Regions from separate parts of the Tardiphaga sp. GW822-FHT04G09 genome, predicted to be linked through region 2. Evidence: riboswitches for the same ligand, from Rfam matches in the RefSeq annotation. Region 2 holds a riboswitch; the other holds the start of a gene.
The links. A riboswitch is a leader RNA that binds a small molecule or an ion and turns the genes downstream of it on or off. The one in region 2 is predicted to bind cobalamin.
Positions count from the first base shown of each region.

Region 1: it holds a riboswitch for cobalamin, as region 2 does, so the genes downstream of both, AC1RLZ_RS19260 (TonB-dependent receptor) here and AC1RLZ_RS08265 (DUF1636 family protein) in region 2, are expected to answer to the same signal.

Region 1 is NZ_JBXAMO010000011.1:85,544-93,499, forward strand. Features, by position in the region: gene typA (translational GTPase TypA) at 1-1,711, opposite strand, end outside; gene AC1RLZ_RS19255 (alkaline phosphatase D family protein) at 1,956-3,524, opposite strand; cobalamin riboswitch at 3,670-3,857, shown strand; gene AC1RLZ_RS19260 (TonB-dependent receptor) at 3,964-6,243, shown strand; gene AC1RLZ_RS19265 (PepSY domain-containing protein) at 6,246-7,694, shown strand; gene AC1RLZ_RS19270 (TAXI family TRAP transporter solute-binding subunit) at 7,691-7,956, opposite strand, start outside.
Region 2 is NZ_JBXAMO010000003.1:328,196-336,151, reverse strand. Features, by position in the region: gene cobN (cobaltochelatase subunit CobN) at 1-3,138, opposite strand, end outside; gene cobW (cobalamin biosynthesis protein CobW) at 3,154-4,167, opposite strand; gene cobU (bifunctional adenosylcobinamide kinase/adenosylcobinamide-phosphate guanylyltransferase) at 4,168-4,698, opposite strand; gene AC1RLZ_RS08265 (DUF1636 family protein) at 4,695-5,144, opposite strand; cobalamin riboswitch at 5,254-5,434, opposite strand; gene cobT (nicotinate-nucleotide--dimethylbenzimidazole phosphoribosyltransferase) at 5,534-6,589, shown strand; gene cobS (adenosylcobinamide-GDP ribazoletransferase) at 6,590-7,354, shown strand; gene AC1RLZ_RS08250 (tyrosine phosphatase family protein) at 7,347-7,859, opposite strand; gene AC1RLZ_RS08245 (TonB-dependent receptor) at 7,859-7,956, opposite strand, start outside.

The DNA.
Region 1 (7,956 bases), on a different contig from region 2:
TATAGGCCAGCGCCTTTTCGAGGGTCATGCGGATCGGCGGCGTGAGACGAACCGCTTCATCCTTCGACGTGGTGCGGATGTTGGAGAGCTGCTTGCCCTTGAGAACGTTGAGTTCGAGATCGTTCTCGCGGGTGTGCTCGCCGATGATCATGCCTTTGTAGACCTTCCAGCCCGGCTCGATCATCATCGGACCGCGATCTTCCAGCTTGAACATGGCATAGGCAACCGCTTCGCCCTGATCGTTGGAGATCAACACGCCATTACGGCGGCCGGCGATCTCGCCCTTATAGGGCAGGTAGTCGTGGAACAGCCGGTTCATGATCGCGGTACCCTTGGTATCGGTCATAAGTTCGCCCTGATAGCCGATCAGGCCGCGGGTCGGCGCGTAGAACACCAGACGCAGGCGGTTGCCGCCCGACGGACGCATCTCGATCATCTCGGCCTTGCGTTCGCTCATCTTCTGAACGACCACGCCGGAGAATTCCTCATCCACGTCGATGACGACTTCCTCGACCGGCTCGAGCGTGTTGCCGTTCTCGTCCTTGGTGAGAACCACGCGCGGACGCGACACCGACAGCTCAAAGCCTTCGCGGCGCATGTTCTCGATCAGGATCGCGAGCTGCAATTCGCCGCGGCCCGAGACTTCCATGGCGTCACGGTCGGCGGATTCGACGACCTTGAGCGCGACATTGCCTTCGGCTTCGCGCAGCAGGCGGTCGCGGATCAGGCGGCTGGTGACCTTGTCGCCTTCGGTACCGGCGAGCGGCGAGTTGTTGACGATGAAGGACATCGACACGGTCGGCGGATCGATCGGCTGGGCCTGGATCGGAACTTCAACCGACGGATCGCAGAAGGTATCGGCAACGGTGCCCTTGGGCAGACCGGCGATGGCAACGATGTCGCCGGCTTCGGCGAGTTCCACCGGCTGGCGCTCGAGGCCGCGGAAGGCCAGGATCTTGGTGATACGGCCGGTTTCGACGACCTTGCCGTCACGCGACAGCACCTTGACCGCCTGGTTCGGCTTCACCGAACCCGACGAGATGCGGCCGGTGATGATGCGGCCGAGATAGGGGTTGGCTTCCAGGATCGTGCCGAGCATGCGGAACGGGCCTTCTTCCACCACCGGCGGCGGCACATGCTTGATGACGAGATCGAACAGCGGCTTCATGCCGACGTCATGCGACGCGTCCGGGCTGTCGGCCATCCAGCCGTTGCGGCCTGATCCGTACAGGATCGGGAAGTCGAGCTGGTCGTCGGTGGCGTCGAGCGCTGCGAACAGGTCGAACACTTCGTTGACGACTTCGGTGATGCGGGCGTCCTGACGGTCGACCTTGTTGATCGCGACGATCGGCTTGAGACCGAGCTTCAGTGCCTTGCCGACCACGAACTTGGTCTGCGGCATCGGGCCCTCAGCAGCGTCGACCAGCACGATCACGCCATCGACCATCGACAGGATGCGCTCGACTTCGCCGCCGAAGTCGGCGTGGCCCGGGGTGTCGACGATGTTGATCTGGACCTCGTCCCACAGCACCGAGGTGCACTTGGCGAGAATGGTGATGCCGCGCTCTTTTTCGATGTCGTTCGAATCCATCGCGCGTTCCTGGACGCGCTGATTGTCGCGATAGGTGCCCGACTGCTGCAGCAGCTTGTCGACGAGGGTCGTTTTGCCGTGGTCAACGTGGGCGATGATAGCAATGTTGCGAAGGTTCATAGGTCTTCTTCTGTTTTACGGTCTGGGTGCCCTGATGCGGGTTCAACAAGACATGCTCGACAAAAGGCCAGATCAATTAGAGTTGGGCCTTGCGCTCGAGCGCGTTCGATAACTGCCTCGTCTGAAAACGCGCTGGGGCAATCCCTCCAAAAGCAAACCCGGCCAGAAGGGGCCGGGTACTCGGACGCGTTGCGGCGCAATATAGGGGGAAATCGCCGAAAAACAATGCGAATCTGCCAAATGGTTAGCTCAATTTCGGGTCCAGAACGGTGGCCCAAAGGGCCACATCGGCCCGATCCCGTAGCGTAACGGTCATTTGGCCGCTCGAACCGTCGATTTTGACGTGTCCGAAGAACTGCATACCCGCCGTTGGGGGCAGATTCTGCTTGCCGGGGCCCGGCGCCTTCACGAAACGGACCTCGGGACCGAAGGTATTATCCATCGCTCCGGGACCAAACGTACCGGCATGAAACGGCCCGGAAACGAACTCCCAGAACGGCTCGAAATCCTGGAACTGGGCCTTGTCGGGATTGTAGTAATGCGCCGCCGTGTAATGCACGTCGGCGGTCAGCCAGACCGTGTTGCGGATACCCGCCGACTTGATGAAGCGCAGGATGTCGGCGATCTCCAGCTCGCGGCCGCGCGCCGGGCCATCACCCTGCGCGATCGCCTCCGACCCCGTGTGATTCACCGCATCATTCTCGACGACGATCCCGATCGGCATGTCGGAGGCGATGACCTTCCAGGTTGCCTTTGACGCCATCAATGCGCGCTTCAACCAGGCCATCTGCTCCGGGCCGATGAAATACGCATCGGGACCATAGGTCTCCTGCAGGTTGGGGCCGTTGGGGCCGCGATAGCTGCGCTCGTCCAGCATGAAGACGTCGAGATGCGGCCCGTAATTCAGCGTGCGATAGACGCGGCCCGGTTCGGCCGGATTGACCGAGATCGGATACATCTCGTGAAAGGCACGCGCGCCGCGCGCAGCCAGCAGCGTGATGTCGCGTTCCTTGTAGGCCGCCGGCAACTGCTTGGAGAGCGACCAGTTGTTGGTGACTTCGTGATCGTCCCACTGGCCGAAGATCGGCACCTGCGCATTGAAGGCGCGAACATTCTCGTCGAGCAGATTGTATTTGTGCGCGGCGCGGAATTCGTCGAGCGTCTCGGCGACCTTGGCCTTTTCCGGCACGATGATGGTGTTCTTCCAGACCGTGCCGTCAGGCAATTTCACTTCAGGCAGGATCGGGCCGTCGGCATAGATCGTATCGCCGGAATGGATCAGGAAATCCGGATTGTGCTTGCGCATGGTGGCGTAGGTGACCATGCCGCCATCCTCCGCATTGATGCCCCAGCCCTGTCCGGCGACATCGCCGCCCCAAACGAAAGACACATCGCGGCGATCCGCGGGCGCGGTGCGGAAGCGGCCGGTCACGGGCTCGCCGACGATCTCCGTATGCGAAAGATCACGGAATTTGACGCGGTAGAAGATGTCCTGCCCGGCCGGCAGATTGTCGAGCAGCAGCTTTGCTGTGAAATCGGTTTCCGGCAGCGCCACCATCGGCGGCAAGGTCCGCGCATTGTTGAAGGACTCGGTGGTGGCGACTTCCACCATCATCTGCGCCGGCCGGTCGGCACGCGACCAGATCATGCCGCTATTGATCCCGACATCGCCGGACTGCACGCCATGCGACACCACCGGACGATCCGCCGCGCGGCTGAGATAGGGCATCGCCAGGAAGCTGGCGCCTGCTGCAGCTGAGTGCGTGAGAAAACGGCGGCGGGACATATGTAACGCCGAGAACTTGTAAGTCATGGCGAACTCCTGATCCTGGCTTTGACACCCATGGTGCTAGGCAGATCGCTTGACGCCGCGATGACAGGTGATGCGCAATATCAACACCTGTCGGCGCAAGTTGCGAATGACTGGCGACTAGATTGACACATTTGGAAATTTCACCTTAACGTGAACGGGACGGTTCCCTTCGGGGATCAAAAGGGAATGCGGTGAGGGGATCCCCGATTCCGCGGCTGCCCCCGCAACTGTAAGCGGCGAGCCTGCGCCAAGAGCCACTGGGTGTTCACTTGGGAAGGCGGCAACAGGCATTGACCCGCGAGCCAGGAGACCTGCCGCCAGTCGTGGTCACACGCGAGCACATTGGGCGGGGTGTCCTGGTGGAAGTCACACTGCCTGTTTGAAAGCGGCGGGGCGACTTGGTTTGCGGTGACGTGCCACGTAACCGCGAGTCCTGTAGATGACCTCCGTCTCCCATGCATCCAAGCGATGCAGTGCTCTGCTTTCCTCTGTCGCACTGTCCTGCTTCCTTGTGCCCGCTGAAGGCTCGCTACGACCTGCGCAATCGCACCACGTACTCGATCCCGTGGTAGTTCAGCCGACCGCGACGCCAACACGGGTACGCCGCACGACATCAGGCAAGCCCACGCGCGCTGCGCGCTCGCGGCAGCAGCGCAACATTGCCGCCAATACGGGCGCGCCGGTCGCCGCGCCGACAGGCCCGGTCTTCGCAGCGCCGACGCTCAACCTCACCGGCACGACATCGACCGGCAGCCGCCTCGGCCTCACGCGCCTGCAAACGCCGGCCAGCGTGGAAGTGATCTCCGCCGAGACCATGGCCGAACGCGGCCAGCAAAACATCATCGCCGCGGTGACGCAAAACGCCATCGGCTTCACCGCCCAGCCGGCGCCCGGCAATGGCAGCATCGCCTTCAACACCCGCGGCTTTAACGGCAACGGCACGGTGATGACACTGTATGACGGCACCCGCCTCTATGTCGGGTCCGGCACGCTGACCTTCCCCTATGACACCTGGTCGTCGGAGCGCATCGAAGTGCTGCGCGGTCCTGCCTCGGTGATGTATGGCGAAGGCGCCATTGGCGGCGCCATCAATGTGGTCTCGAAACTGCCGCTGTGGGTGCCGCGTAATCAGGCAGAGATCTCTTTCGACACCAATATGGAGCGCCGCATCGCCGTGGACAGCGGCGGCCCCGTGAGCAAGGACGTCGCCTACCGAATCACCGCCATCGGCAGCATGTCGGATGGCTGGGTCGACCGTGACCACCAGTCCCATGTCGAAGTCCACGCCGCCGTGCAGATCAAACAGACCGAAGACATCACCTGGACGATCTCAACCGATTACGGTGACCGCAGTCCGTCGCGCTACTTCGGCACACCGCTGATCAACGGCAAGCTCGACACGTCGTTGCGCTTCCAGAACTACAATGTCAGCGACAGCAGTATCCGCTATCAGGACAGCTGGAACCAGGTGAAAACCGAGTGGCAGGTGAGCGACGGCATCACGCTGCGCAACACCTTGTATTATCTGAACAGCCAGCGGCATTGGCGCGACGAGGAAAGCTATGTCTACAACGCCAGGACCGGCCTGATCGATCGCGGCGGCGGCAACTACATCGAAATCTTCCACAACCAGACGCAGATCGGCGACCGTTTGGACGCCACCTTCCGCGGCCACATCTTTGGCATGGTCAACGAATTCGTCACCGGTTTCGACGTCAACAACATCTCCTTCACTCACACCAACAACTCGCCCTATGCAGGCTCGTCGTCGGTGCCACTGTTCAATTTCAATCCGGGTTCGTTCTACGCGACCACCTCACCGACGGTGCCGGGCTTCAGCACCACGACCAACCAATATGGCGTGTTCGCGGAAAACCGCTTGTCCGTCACCGACCAGCTGTCGCTGATCGGCGGCATCCGCCAGGACGAGCCGACCGTTGAGCGGACCGACTACGTCACGCCGGGCAACAGCTATGAGAAGGCGTATCATGCGACCTCATGGCGCGCTGGCGCGGTTTATACGCCGATCCAGAATCTCGCTTTCTACGGCCAGTATTCGGTGGCGGTGGATCCGGTAAGCAACCTGATCACCAATTCCGCGGCGAACACCACCTATAAGCTGTCCAGCGGCAAACAGGTGGAAGTCGGCGTCAAGCAATCGTTCTGGGGCGGCCGTGGCGAGTGGACGCTTGCTGGCTATGAGATCGTGAAAAACAATCTTCTGGCCCGCGATCCCAACAACCTGAACGTGACCTTGCAGGTCGGCCAGCAATCGTCACGGGGCATCGAGGCGTCGGTCGGATTCGCGCTCGACCATGGCTGGCGCATCGACGCAAATACCGCATTCCAGCGCGCGAAGTATGACGACTTCCTGCAGTCGGTCGGCGGCCTCCCGGTGAACTATGCCGGCAATGTGCCGGTGAACGTGCCGCAGAACGTCTCCAACGTCTGGGTGACCTGGGCCTTCGCACAGAACTGGTCGGCCAATGCCGGCGTGCAGATCATCGGCAAGCGATTTGCCGACAACGCCAATACGCTGGAAATGCCGGCCTATAACGTCGTCAATGCCGGCCTGCAGTGGAAGCCCGACGTCAATACCACGGTGTCGCTGCGTATCTACAACCTGTTCGACACGGTCTATGCGACGTCCGGGGGCACCAATCAGTGGCTGCTCGGCATGCCGCGGACCGCTCAGCTCGCGGTCAATGTGAAGTTCTGAGCGTGGCACGCACACTGACACGAACACTCCGGCGGTGGCTGTATATCGGTCACCGCTGGGTCGGCATCGTCACCTGCCTCTTCTTCGCGATGTGGTTCATCTCCGGCGTGGTGATGATGTATGTCGCGTTTCCCGGCCTCTCCGACAAAGAGCGGCTGGCGGCATTACCTGACATCGTCTGGGAGAAAGTAACACTCTCCCCCGACGACGCGATGAAGAAGGCCGGCGCCACGCGCTATCCGCGCGATCTGCGATTGAACATGATCGCCGATGAGCCGGTGTATCGACTGAGCTCATGGGACGGCCAATGGCAAGCCATCTCCGCCGTCAATGGCCGCACCATCGCCGAGATCAACGAACAGCAGGCACTTGCTGTTGCGCAGCATCATCCCGACAGCAAGTCGCCTCGGCTCGAAGAGACCGTCGATCGCGACCAGTGGAGCGTCACCGCGCGTTACGATCCGCTGCGACCATTGTATCTGATCACGCTCGGCGACGACGCCGGCACCAAACTCTATGTCTCCTCACGCTCCGGCGAGATTGCACTCGATACCAACCGCACGGAGCGCGTCTGGAACTGGCTCGGCTCGATCCCGCACTGGATCTATCCGACCGTGCTGCGCAAGGACGGACCGCTGTGGCGGCTGGTGGTGCTGTGGATCTCCGGCATCTGCCTGGTCGTCGGCATCACCGGAATCTGGATCGGCATTCTGCGCGTGCGCCTGAAGCGACGTTATGCGAACGGCAACATCACGCCCTATCGCGGCTGGATGGCCTGGCATCACGTCACCGGACTGATCGCCGGCCTCTTTGTCCTGACCTGGATGTTCTCCGGCTGGCTGTCACTGAATCCCGGCGAATATTTTGCCAACCGCAATACGCCACGCGAGGTATTGCAGCGCTATGCCGGCCACGATGCGCCTGATATCGCTGCGGCCATTCGCGCACCGGCGGGCGAGCGCGCGGTCGAGGCACGTTTCGTGTGGCTCGACGGCATGCCGCTGATGATTGTCGCGAAGCGCGACGGCACGAAGACGGTGATCGATCCGGCCAGTGGCGAAATCACAGGACTGCCGCAAGACCGTCTCTGGAATGCCGCAACAAAACTGCTGCCGGATTCGCGGATCGAAAGCCAGCTAAGCCTCGGAGAATACGACGCTTATTGGTATGCGCATCACCATGACCGGGAATTGCCGGTGTTGCGCGCAACATTCGACGACGAGGCGCAGACCTGGTTTCACATCAGCCCGGTCACCGGCGATATTCTCGGCCGCATCGATAGCAGCCGGCGCACCTATCGCTGGCTGTTCAATGCGTTGCACAGTCTGGATTTCAAGCTGCTGCTGATGTATCGCCCGGCCTGGGACATTGTGGTGTGGCTGCTGTCGATCCTCGGCACCATCGTCTCGGTGAGCGGCGTCTTGATCGGGTGGCGCTATCTCAGGCGCTAGACGGCGAGCGGCCGCGGTTGCTGACGGATCGGCTCCGGCGGGATCATGCCGATCAGCGCCTTGCGATCGGCAACAGCGTTGTGGAATTGCTCGAGCGCGATATTGAAAGCGGTCAACGTGCCTTCCTCGATCGCGCCGTTCTCGTAACAATTCAGGGTATGGCGCAGAATATCGTCGGCCTCCGCCTGCATCGTGTCGAGTTCATCCAGAGAATCGCTCTTGCGTGCGGCGGCGATCATGTCGAGCAGACGATCGCGCTCCG
Region 2 (7,956 bases):
GTCGGTTCCGCTGCCATAGGCATAGCCGCCCCAATCAAGATAGACCTCGGAAATATCGGCGCGATTATTCCAGCAACCCTCGTCCATCAGCGCCTGCAAGCCCGCGCCGTAAGCGCCGGGCTTGGAACCGAACACACGGCGCGTCGCCTGCCGGCGCGCAATCTCGCAGGTCATGCCGCCGGCTTCGAGCGTGCGAGCCCGCGCGCGGACATTCGCGGCAATTGGATTGGCCTCGTCTGGTTCGTCGAGTTCAGCCACGGCACTCACAGCCGAGCCGATGATGTCCATCTGGGTCGGGAACGCATCGCGGAACAGGCCGGAGACACGAAAGGTCACATCGACGCGCGGGCGCTTCAGTTCGGACAGCGGCGTGATCGCAAAGCCGGTGACGCGGCCCGAGGTTTCCTCCCAGAGCGGCCGTGCGCCAATCAGCGCCAGCGCCTGCGCGACATCATCACCGCCGGTGCGCATATTCGCAGTGCCCCAGGCCGACAGCGCGATCGCGCGCGGCCATTCGCCGGCTTCCTGCCAATAACTTTCGACCAGTCGTTCGGCTGCGAGCTGTCCGATGCGCCAAGCGGACGGCGTCGGCACCGCGCGGACATCGACCGCAAAGAAATTACGTCCGGTCGGTAGCACATCAGGACGCCCGCGGGTCGGCGCGCCGGAGGGGCCTGGGCGAATGAACTGGCCATCGAGACCGCTGAGAAACGCAGCCATCTCCGCATCGCCGCTAGCATCAATCGCCGGCCGCAATTTCGCATTGATCCAGTCAAGCACCGCGGCGGAGCGCGTCCAGGCGGGATCGCAAGGCAGTTTGCCGGAGACGAGTTGCAGCGCCAGTCCTTCGATCCGTTCGACGGTGTCACCAGTGGTGCGCCACATCGCTTCGTCAACATCGGCAAGAACATCAGGGCGCGGACCGAGATAATCATCGGCCATCTCGCGGGTGAGCGGATCGAACGCGCCAAGACCGAGATCGACAGCCAAAGCACGATGCAGCGACGCATCCTGCGGCTTGATCTCCGAACGCGGCAGGCGCGCGATGGACACCAGGAGATCATTGCGCTGCGCATCCTCAGGCACGCGCCCGAAGATGTGCAGCCCGTCACGGATCTGCATCTCCTTGAGATCGCAGAGATGCGCATCGAGCGCGCGCAATGCCTCACCCGTCGGTGTGTCACGGGTGACATTGACGTCGGCATCGATCTGCTGCGCGCGGGCGAGCGACAGGATGTCCTCGGCGATCACAGCGGCGCGCTTGGGATCGAGATCGGTCGCCATGGCATATTCGTCGACCAGATTCTCCAGCCGCGCCAGATCGTCGTGCAGCTCAGCCCGCGTCATCGGCGGCGTCAGGTGATCGATGATCACGGCGGAGGCACGGCGTTTGGCCTGAATGCCCTCGCCGGGATCGTTGACGATGAATGGATAGAGATGTGGCAGCGGACCGAGCACGGCATCGGGCAGGCAATCCGCCGACAGTCCGGCGCTCTTACCCGGCAGCCATTCGAGATTGCCGTGCTTGCCGAGATGCACCACGGCATGGAGGTCGAAGTCGTGGCGCAGCCAGAGATAGAATGCGAGATAGTGATGCGGCGGCACCAGATCCGGATCGTGATAGGTGCTCTTAGGATCGATATTGTAACCGCGCGCCGGCTGCACGCCGACAGTGATATTGCCGAAATGATGCAGGCCGAGGCGGAAGGCGCCATCGACGACATGCGGATCGTGCTCGGCGCTCCCCCAGCGTGCTTCGATGGCGGTCCGCACGTTCGTTGGAAGCGTTGCAAAGGCCGCGTGATAATCGGCCAGCGACCATGTCATGCCACCGTCTCGCTCCGCGCGACCGGCAAGCGCATTGGTCGGCCCCTGCTGCAATAGCTGCATCATCGCGGCTGTCGTGCCGGGCGCATCGCCAGTGACGTATCCGGCGTTGCCCATGGCTGCGATCACATCGATGAGGCTCTGCGGCGTATCGAGGCCGACGCCATTGGCGAGACGACCGTCACGATTGGGATAGTTCGCGAGGATCAGCGCGACACGGCGCTCGCTCGCGGAGGTTCGGCGCAGGCGGACCCAGGCGCGCGCCAGATCAGCGGTCGCATCGATGCGATTCTGCACCGGCTGCAATGTAGTCGGCGCGAAGCCACCATCGCTGGCGCCGCGTTCCTTGAAGGCGATGGCATTGGCGAAGATACGGCCATCGACTTCAGGCAGCACTACATGCATCGCCAGATCGCGCGGCGTGAGACCCCGGGTCGAGGCTTCCCAGCTGGCGCGCGAGATGCCGGCCTGTGCGACCTGCAGGATCGGACAGCCTGATGCCGACAACACGCCGGCATCGTCATGCGCGGTCGCTGTGGCGAAGGCCGTCGCGTTGATGATGATATCCGGCGGATAGGCTCCGAGCGCGGCACGCAGGAAAGCGGCGGAGCGCTCGTCTTTCAGGCTGGTTACATAGAGGCAGACGGCATTGAGACCGCGTGCGCTCAAAGACAGACGCAACGCATCGATCGCGACGGTATCCCCACCAGCGACCAGCGCGCGATAGAAGATCACGATGGCGTTGGGCCGATCATCCGGTGTCGGTTCACCCGGCCAGAATCCGGCTGAGGGCATCGGCCGTGCCGCAGGTGGCTCCTCACCATAGCCGATCAAATGCGCGGCATAGCGCAAGGCCAGCTGCGCGTTATCGACACCACCCTCGCTGCAATAGCGCCACAGCGCGTGGGTGTCATCGCTGCTGATCGTGCCACGCGCGGCCAACTCGGCATTCCAGTCCATCTCGCCCGGCAAACAGGCGAATTTGGCGCCGCGGCTCAGCGCGTCGCTGCGCAGGCTTTCGACGCCATGCGGCCAATAGCTGATGCCGCCGAGCATGCGCAGCACGACGATCTTCGCCTTGGCCAGCGTGCGCTCGACATAGAGATCGACCGACGCAGGATGGCCGAGCGCCAGCATGTTGGTGAACCGCACGCTGGGGAAATCGCCCGGCAGCGTCGCATGCGCCGCATTGAATGCCGCCAGGTCGCTGTCAGCCGCCGACAGCACGACGATATCGGCAGTGTCCTGCCCGAGATCGCGGGCGACGTCGCCGTCGTCAATGCTGCCGGAGGTATCGAGCTTCAGATGCATACGGGTGAACCTGCGTTACCCGGCGAGTGCCCTTCGCACCGCATCGCCGTCGAATCCCTTAAGGCCGATCACAACGAGGTGCTCGGCCTGCGCCACATCCGGCCGCGCGAAAGCGAGCTCGACGCGGGCACCGACGGCCTGCACCACGATCGGCGCGGGCTTGTCGGCGATGCGCGCATGACCCTTCACACGCAGCACGCCGTCCAGACAGAGCGCGTCACTGATGCGTGCCCGCATCGCGTCGATGCTGGTGGCGGCGGCGGGTTTGACGACGATGCTGTCGAAATCATCATGGTCGTGTTCTTCCTCCTCGCCATGGTGACCGGCGCGGGCGGCCACGTCGTCCTCGGCGGCGGCGTTGAGGCCGATCAGCACCGATGGCGCGAGATCGCCCTTGGAGCGCACGATATTCACGCCCGGGCGCAACACGGCTTTGAGCTTGGCTTCGATCTCGGCAAGTTTCTCCGGAGCGACCAGGTCGCTCTTCGAGAGCACCACGAGATCTGCGCAGGCAAGCTGATCCTCAAACACTTCCTCGATCGGATCGTCGTGCTCGATGCCTTCGTCCCTGGCGCGTTGCTCGGCGACAGCATCTTCGTCCAGCGTGACGCGGCCCTCAGAAAGCGCCAGCGCATCGACGACAGTGACGACGCCATCGACAGTGGCGCGGGTCTTCACCGCCGGCCATGCAAAGGCCTTCAGCAGCGGTTGCGGCAGCGCGAGCCCCGATGTCTCGATGACAATGGCATCGAGAGGCCGTTCGCGCGACAGCAGCTTGTCCATGGTCGGCACGAAGTCATCGGCCACGGTGCAGCAGATGCAGCCATTGGTGAGCTCGACGATATCGCCGGGCGCGCAGGCTTTCGCCGCGCATTCCTCAACGAGACCGCCATCGAAACCGGCATCGCCGAATTCATTGACGATCACGGCGATGCGACGGCCATCGGCCTGGGTCAGCAGCGAGCGCAGCAGTGTGGTCTTGCCGGCGCCGAGAAATCCGGTGAGCACAGTGACGGGAACGCGGGGCATTCAATTCTCCTGGGAACGCTTGAGCCAGAGCGGAAGCCCGGCCGCGATGAAAGCGACATTCGGCACGGCGGCCGCGATGATCTGGTTGAGCCGGCCCTGTGCATCACGAAAGGCACGGCCGAGCGGGGTCTCCGGCACGAGACCGAGCCCGACTTCGTTGGACACGAAGACAATCGGATAGCGCGAGACGTCGAGGAAGCGCACCAGACGCTTCGCTTCGATCTCCGGATCACGCTCGGCTAACATCAGGTTCGACAACCATAGTGTCAGGCAATCCACCAGCACGACGCGCCCCACCGTGGCCTCGCGCGTCAGGGCATCGACCAGCGTCAGCGGTTCTTCCACGGTGATCCAGCCTTCGCCGCGCTGCCTGCGATGCTGCGCGATGCGGACGTGCATTTCGTCATCGCCGGTCGTTGCGGTGGCCAGGTAGACCTTCGTCAAGCCGATGCCATCGACCAGCCCTTCGGCGAAAGACGACTTGCCCGAGCGCGCACCACCCAGCACCAGTGTTGTTGTAGCGGCGGTCATTTCGGCGCACGCCCGTCTTCGGGCGACCAACGCAATGGCGGCACGCGCGCAACCATGCCCTTGCGCAACACCTCGGCGCGCTCCCGCCAAGGTACGAGGCCGTAGTCGGATTTTTGATAGGACTCGACGAAGGACACCAGCGCCGCGCTGCCGCTGCCACTCTGCAGATCACCGAACAGGAACGTGTAGCCATCCGGGCTCGTCACCGCGACCGTTGCCGGCCGCTTGCAGACGCTGAGGCATTGCACGGGACGCACCATCACGGCAGCATCGCCATCGCCGAGCGCGGCCTTCACGGCATCGAACATCTCAGGGCCTACGATCGTGCCGGTATCGGCGGCTTTGCAGCTGATGCACACGCTCACGACAACGGGGCCAGCCGGTACAGGTCGCGGCGGTTCGACCGAAATTTGTTCGCCAGAGATGTCGGCGTTGTCGTGATCCATTACATGCTCAGTTCATGCCCTCGCGGGCCTACGAGCTTTGTTGGATCGCGCCGACAGCATGGCCGTCGGTTCGCTCCCGTCCGGTGCACCCCGCCCCGACGACGCCTCCAAAGCACAGTTCGTGATGGCAGGTCTCCTGGCTCGCGAGTCAAAGCCTGCAGCCGCCTTCCCGGGAATTCCCAGTGGCACCAGCGCGGGCTCGTCGCTTACAGTTGCGGGGGCAGCGCCGGCCTCAAACCGGCTTCCCTATTCACCTTCCACGCGGAAGGACCATCGCAAAAGACGCTATCTGCCGGGTGCGCCGGGGTCAACCGCGCCGGCAAGCGACCGCCCCGACCTGTTGACCTTGCAGGCCGTCTTGCGTCAGTTAGGCCGCGAAAAGGAACCCTATGTCCGCCCATTCTCAGTCCTTGTGGCAACCACCCGCCATTGCGCCCGTCGATCCGCAGATCGCGGCAGGCATCCGTGCCGTCATCGACGGCAAGGCCAAGCCGCCGGGATCGCTCGGACGAATCGAGGACTTGGCGCTTCAGCTCGGCATGATCCGGCATCCGGGCGAACCGCGCGGCGACAATGCCGTGCTGCTGGTGTTCGCAGGGGATCACGGGCTCGTCGCCGAGGGCGTGTCGCAATATCCGTCGGCGGTGACCGTTGCGATGGTGATGACCTATCTGGCCGGCCGCGCGACAGCCAATGCTTTCGCCGCGGCCAATAATATCGGTGTGCGCGTGATCGACATCGGCGTTGCGGCCGAACTGCCGGTTCATCCGAAGCTGATCGACGCCAAGGTGCGCATGGGGACGGCCAATGCCGCGCATGAGCCGGCGATGACTTCAGCGCAGGCGGTTGATGCGCTGATGCGCGGCTACCGAATCGCCGTTGGCGAGATCAAGGCCGGCGCAGACATCATCGCGCTTGGCGAGATGGGCATCGGCAACACCGCCTCCTCGGCATTGGTGGTTCATCGGCTCGCGCCGGCACCACTGGATGATTGTATCGGCGTTGGTGCCGGGCAGGACGACGCGGGTATGGCGCGCAAGCGCGCGGCGATCACGAAAGCGGCTGCACGCAGCGACGCAACTGTGCCGCTGGATGTGCTCGCCGAATTCGGCGGGCTCGAAATTGCGGGCATGGCCGGCGCCGTGCTCGGTGCGGCATCGCAGCGACGCCCGGTCATCATCGACGGTTTCATCTCGACCGCTGCCGCGCTGCTCGCCGTTCGGCTTTGCCCGGCGGCACGCGACTATTGCGTGTTCGCACATCGCTCTGCCGAGCGCGGCCATGACATCGTACTCAACGCACTCGACGCCAAACCGCTGCTCGATCTCGGCTTGCGCCTCGGTGAAGGCACCGGCGCACTGCTGGCGGTGCCGCTGGTCCGCGCCGCCGCGCGCATGCTGACCGACGTCGCCAGCCTCGATGACGTGCTGGCTGGAAAGATCTAGATGGCGCTGGATCCGCATCTGCTCAATGCGATCCGCTTTCTGACCGTGCTGCCGACGCCGCACTCGGCCAACGCGCCGGAGCCGGACTGGCTGGCGCGGGCGATAAAATACTTTCCGCTTGTCGGCGCCGGCATCGGCGCAGCATCCGCGCTTGTATTCCTGATCGCGAGCGAATTCTGGTCGCCGCTGATCGCGGCACTGCTGGCGGTGACGACCAGCATCGCGATCACCGGCGCCCTGCACGAAGACGGTCTCGCCGATACCGTCGACAGTTTCGGCGGCGGCTGGAGCATCGAGAAGCGCCTTGCCATCATGAAGGACAGCCGCATCGGCACCTATGGCGCACTGGCCCTTGGCATCGGCGTTGCATTGCGGGTCGCAGCCATGGCCGCACTGCCAATCTGGTTAGGTGCTGCGGCGCTGATCGCAGCGCATGCAGCGGCACGTGCCGTACCGGGCTTCGTGATCAATCGCCTGCCCTATAGCGGCGATACCGCAGCGATGAAGGTTTCCTATGCAGAAACACCTGTGCGGTCGCACGAACTCACTCTTGCGCTGACAATCGCCGCACTTGCAGCGATCCCGCTGGCGTTCTTCACCATTGCATCCGTTGCGGTCGGCTTGCTGCTCGGTGCAACATTCGCAGCCCTGCTCACGCGCTGGTCGCGCCGTTTGCTCGGCGGCTACACCGGCGACGTCCTCGGCGCTATCGAGCAATTGTTCGAGATCGGTTTCCTGCTCGGCGTCGCCGCCGCGATCAGATAGGCCACACCAGCGGCAGTTGATACGGCACGCCCTCGAAGGCATCCGCGCCGCGGCCGATGCGTGCGATGGCTTCAACCATGCGGCCGTCGCGACCGAGCTGTTCGTCGGCCAACTGCACCATCAATTTGTTCGGCGTCACATAGGCCGAACGTTTGCGGAGCTCCTCTGCTATCGCAGTCTCGTAGCCGGGATTGCGATCACAGGCGATGGCATAAGCCGCAGCGCTGGAACGGCTGATTCCGGCCCAGCAGTGAACCAGCATCGGGCGCTCGACAGTACTGCCGCGGCCAAAATCCAGAATGGCACGCATCGTTCCGGCATCGGGCGCAATCAGCTCCGGCGTCTGCTCAACGATATCGTGAAATGCCAGTTGCAGATGGCGTTCAGGCGCGAGCCCGCTCCAGTCAAGCGCTGGCGCGCCGGGCGACAGCAGCGTGAGCAAATCGAAGGACTTCAACGACACCGCTACGTTCACAACGCCGCTGAGAGAACTGACATGGATCATCAGAACGTCGCGCCTGCCTTCACAAGGTAAGTCCGCCCCGGCAGCGGATAGGCATTGAACCTTCCCGGGGTGAATGTGCTGGCCACCGCGTAATCGT